One region of the Streptomyces sp. NPDC046881 genome, then DNA from elsewhere that is predicted to be linked to it. Evidence: riboswitches for the same ligand, from Rfam matches in the RefSeq annotation. Region 1 holds a riboswitch; the other holds the start of a gene.
The links. Region 1 has a riboswitch for guanidine ahead of ABZ923_RS00280 (MBL fold metallo-hydrolase). Riboswitches for the same ligand answer to the same signal wherever they lie in the genome.

Region 1 (2,375 bases):
CATTTCGCCCGGCGGCACCTCTTGTCGGCCTGCAGGCAACGCATCCGGGAGCCGGGACGGACCCTGTCCTGTCGGTACCGCTCATGCGTCAGGGCACAGGATGAACAGTGGGAAGGCGCGCCGGCTGGGTTGATCACCGATCTCCTTCAGCGCTGCGCGGATCTCATGCAGGTGGCCGGTGGTCAGCTGCAGTGGGGGCTCGTCGGGCTGATAGAGGGTACGGATCGGGTAGTCCACGCCCGGCTGCCGGGTCATCTCGATATGGCAGCCGAGTACGTGGGTGACATTCCGTTGGTCACAGAAGTCGATCAAGCGATCGATCGTCCGGCTGAATGCCTGCCAGTCCTTGATGTACAGGCGGCCGGGGTAGACCGTGTCACCGGTGAGGAGGAACCCGGTCCACGCGTCGTAGAACGTGACGGCCGCTTCGTGGTGGCCCGGGGTGGCCAGGCATTCCAGCACCCGGCCCCCGAGGTCGACCTGCGCCACGGCATCGGGATGATCGGCAAATCCGAAGTACGGCCAGGCGCTGGTCAGCTCCGCGCCGATCACCGTGGTGTCGGGACGATCAGTGAATTGGCCATCGCCGGCGACGTGGTCGCCATGCGGATGGGTGTGCAGCACCAGCAACTGGTACCCGTGTCGGGGGTAGCGATCGAGCCAGGACTCCATGAGCTCATCGACCACCTGGCGAAGTGGGAAGAACTCGGCGGATGCGGTCGCTCCTGTGTCGATCAGCACCGCCCGCTCGTTACCGAAGAGCAGAAACAGGAACGGCGCCTCGTAGTCAATCGCCATGTTCTGCCGCAGAATGAACGTGTGCTCGTCGTAGGTGTGGACCTGGATGTCCGGGTCAGTGTTGTGCTTGGCCGAGGGCGAGCCATGGATCCACCGGACATCCAGTCCACGAGGGCTGGGGGTCGATCGGGTAAAGTCGATCAGAGAAGTGCGGGCACCCATGACGTCTCCTTGAGTGCGTCGTCTTGGCGGGCCGGGTACGGCGCACATCTCGTCCGGGGCAGGCACGTACGAGCCTCCAAGGCGACGCTAACAGGCGGAGCTGGTGGTCGTGAAGGCGGGCGTGTGGGACTCGAACACCATGGCTCGGGAGCCCCCGTCGCTCTGCACCCGGGCTCTGTGCTCTCACCCAGTTTTGGGTGTCCGGCGTTGTCTGTTCCGTGCACCCGGGTGGGCGATGAGCAAGACGCCGGACTTCTTCGTTGACCTGCGGCGGGTGGGCGCGCTCAAACGGGAGCGTCTTGGCGGTCGGCCGTCGGACGCCGCACTGTCCAACGCCCTACGACCACCGGTATCGGGGGATCCGATCGGGCGCGTGGTCGCCGGAGGACAGATTTCCGCAGCAGCTCAAGTCACCATGGCCAGTTGGCTGCCCATCGCAATCTGGAGAACTTCCGTCTGATCACCTTGCGCGGTGCCTTCCGGCACACCGTCTGGGCGGGTCTTTTCGCACCGAAGAACACGTGCATCGACGAGGCCGTCTACCACTACCTCACCACCGGTCTCCTACCCTGCCGCGACGCACCTGCCAGAACTGATCTAGTGACCTGAGTCGGAGATTTTCGGGTAGTTCTCGCGAGCTGCCCGAAGTGCCGAAGACCGGATTCCAGCAGGCCGGGCCTAACCTGGCGGCCGCACGGCTTCCGGCTGACGGCCGCCGATCTGACGAAGAATCTCTAACTCAGGTCACTAGGTCGTGTTCGGAAGTAGGCGGAGCCATTCGTCTATGGCGGTGACGTGGACGGTGGCCACGTAGTGGACGGCAAGCGCATCGAGCCGGGTGGCTGCCGCCCGGTGGCGTTCGAGGCGGTTGATACCGCACTCCACGGCATGGCGGCCGCGGTAGTCGATCGGGGCGAAGGCGGGCGGGCGGGCGCCACGGCTGCCGCGCCTTCGCCGGTGACCGGCCTGGTCGGCAGGCTCGGGAATCCTGCCAGTCGACCAGCCCCGCCGCATCGGCCGGGTGAGGGCGGCGGGGCGGTGCCGGAGGCGAGGCCAATGCGTAATCGGTGGTAGTTGCGGGGTCGGTCCGCTCCGTGTGGGATGCGCCGGTCGGCATCGAGGGCGGTGAGGGCGTCCGTGCGGGTACTGGTCAGCTCGTACGTGGAGGCGAGGTGGCGTTGCACGGCGAGCCGGGCTCTGACGGGGGCGGGGCGGGGGGTGGCCGCGGGCGCTGTGGTAGTCGGACGCGGCGGCTAGGTGGGCGCGCCAGGCGGGTGCTTGTCTCAGATCATGCCCAGGGCGTCGAGTCCGGCGGTCCGATCCGCGGCGAGCCGGCCGACGGTGCGGGCGTCGCACATGGTGATGGTGAAGGCCCAGCCGGTAGCCGGCGAGGTGGTCGTGTTGCATCGCGGCTT
Region 2 (2,375 bases), on a different contig from region 1:
TTCGGAGGCCGTACGGTGGCGGACACGTCGGACACCAGAACCCCGGCGCAGATCGAGGCGGACATCAGGCGCCGCCGTGAAGTGCTGGCCGAGACGCTCGACGAGATCGGGGTGCGGGTGCATCCGAAGACCATCGTCGGGGACGCCAAGGCCAAGGTGATCGCGAATGTCGATCACACGGTCGGGCGGGCGTATGTGCAGGTCAACCGGGCCGTCAGTGAGGTGCGGGCCCGGTTCGTGGATGAGGAGGGGGCGCCCCGCCTGGAGCGGGTCGTGCCCGTCGCGCTCGTCGTCGTGGGGGTCGTGGGGCTGCTCGCCCTCGGGGCCCGGCGGCGCAGGGACTGACCGGGGCAGGTAGGTTCGAGCCGTGAGCGCCAACAGAAACGAGCACAGCACTCCCCACCACGACAAGCTTCCGATCCGGATGCTGCACGACCGGGTTCTCGTGCGGCAGGAGACCGGTGAGGGCGAGCGGCGGTCGGGGGGCGGCATTCTGATTCCCGCCACCGCGGCGGTGGGGCGGCGGCTGGCCTGGGCCGAGGTCGTGGCCGTCGGCCAGAACGTACGGACGGTGGAGCCCGGCGACCGTGTCCTGTTCGACCCGGAGGACCGGGCGGAGGTGGAGGTGCGGGGCGTGGCGTACGTGCTGATGCGCGAGCGCGACCTGCACGCCGTGGCCGCCGACCGGTTCGAGGGGTCGGAGGACTCCACGGGCCTGTACCTGTAGCAACGCGTAGCGAAGAGGGCCGGTGACGGTGGTCACCGGCCCTCTTCGTCGTGTTTTTGCTAGGTTCGGAAGGAACCCGACGAGACGCGCCGTACCGGGTCGAAGGCAAAGACGACGCAGCGGAGAAGAGCCGTCACGTCTCGGAGGTGCCTGTCATGGCCTGGGTTCTGCTCGTCGTCGCCGGTCTGCTGGAGGTCGGCTGGTCGATCGGGATGAAGTACAGCGAGGGTTTCACCCGGCTCGTCCCCAGTGTGTTCACCGGCGCGGGCATCGTCGCCAGCATGGTTCTGCTGTCGTACGCCGCGAAGTCCCTGCCCATCGGTACGGCGTACGGCGTGTGGGTGGGGATCGGCGCGGCCGGGGCGGCGGTGCTCGGCATGGTGGTGCTGGGTGAGCCGGTCACCGCCGCCCGGATCTTCTTCGTGTGTCTGCTGCTGGTCGCCGTGGTGGGGCTGAAGGCGACCAGCGGCCACTGACAGGCCGGGCGGGCCCTAGGTGCCGGGGAAGCCTCCGGCACCCGCGTCGGTACCGGAGGTGTCGCCACCCGTCGTGCCGCCGCCCGGCGTTCCGCCCCCGGTGTTGGCGCCTCCGCCGGTCGTGTCGCCGCCCGTGGTCCCGCCGCCGGTGGTCGGGCCTCCGCCGGTCGTGTCGCCGCCGGTGGTCGCGCCGCCGTCCGTGGTCGTACCGCCGTCGGTGGTGGGGTTCCCGCCGGTGGTGGCGCCGCCGGTGGTCGGGGTGCCGGTGGCGCCGCCGTCGGTGGGGGTGGCCGTGGCGCCGTCGGTCGGGGTCGCGGTCGCGCCGCCGTCGCTGGGGCCGCCGTCGGTGCCGGGCGTGGCGCTGCTGGTGGTGGCGGGCGGCTCCTGGATCTGGTCGGCGCCCGGTTCGAGCTGGAGGTCGAAGTCGCGGACCGGCTTGCCCCGCAGCGCGTCGCGCGTGTACTGCGCCCAGATCTGGGTGGGCGGGCCGCCACCGTTCATGCGGGCCTGGCCGAGGGCCCCGTACAGCGGCTGGTGCTTGGCGGTCACCGGGTCCTGGCCCATGACGGAGACCACCGTGGCCAGGTCGGGGGTGTAGCCGGCGAACCAGGCGGCGGTGTCGCTCTCGGCGGTACCGGTCTTGCCGGCCGCGGGGCGGCCCGCGGCCTGCGCGGCGGTGGCGGTACCGCTCTGCACCACGCTCTGCAGGACGGAGGTGGTGGTGTCGGCGGCCTCCCGGCTGACGGCCTGCTTGGCCGCCTCGTCGGGCAGCTTGACCTCCTCCGTGCCCTCCTTGGTGATCTTCTCGACCAGTGTGTACGTGCCGTGCTTGCCGTGGTTGGCGAGCGTGGCGTAGGCCTCGGCCATGTCCAGGACGCTGGCGGTGGCGGTGCCGAGGGCGATGGACGGGTACGGCTGGAGGTCCGGGGTGTCGGAGGGGACGCCGAGGTCGATCGCGGTCTGCTTGACCTTGGCGGGGCCGACGTCGACGGCCATCTGCGCGTACACGGAGTTCACCGACAGGTCGGTGGCCTTGCGGACGGTGATCGGGCCGTACGACCGCTGGTCCTCGTTCTCGGGGGCGTAGGCGCCGCCGGTCCAGCCCTGGACGGGGCGCTGGTTGGTGCCGTCGTAGACCGTGTTCGGGGTGATGGTGCGGCCGTCCTGGGTGG

Region 2: it holds a riboswitch for guanidine, as region 1 does, so the genes downstream of both, ABZ923_RS13280 (multidrug efflux SMR transporter) here and ABZ923_RS00280 (MBL fold metallo-hydrolase) in region 1, are expected to answer to the same signal.

The regions. Positions count from the first base shown of each region.
Region 1 covers NZ_JBEYXJ010000001.1:63,633-66,007, forward strand. The annotation lists gene ABZ923_RS00280 (MBL fold metallo-hydrolase) at 82-960, opposite strand; guanidine-III (ykkC-III) riboswitch at 973-1,040, opposite strand; gene ABZ923_RS00285 (hypothetical protein) at 1,196-1,420, shown strand; gene ABZ923_RS00290 (hypothetical protein) at 1,426-1,569, shown strand.
Region 2 covers NZ_JBEYXJ010000021.1:20,027-22,401, reverse strand. The annotation lists gene ABZ923_RS13290 (DUF3618 domain-containing protein) at 16-345, shown strand; gene ABZ923_RS13285 (co-chaperone GroES) at 368-727, shown strand; guanidine-III (ykkC-III) riboswitch at 778-848, shown strand; gene ABZ923_RS13280 (multidrug efflux SMR transporter) at 883-1,203, shown strand; gene ABZ923_RS13275 (transglycosylase domain-containing protein) at 1,219-2,375, opposite strand, start outside.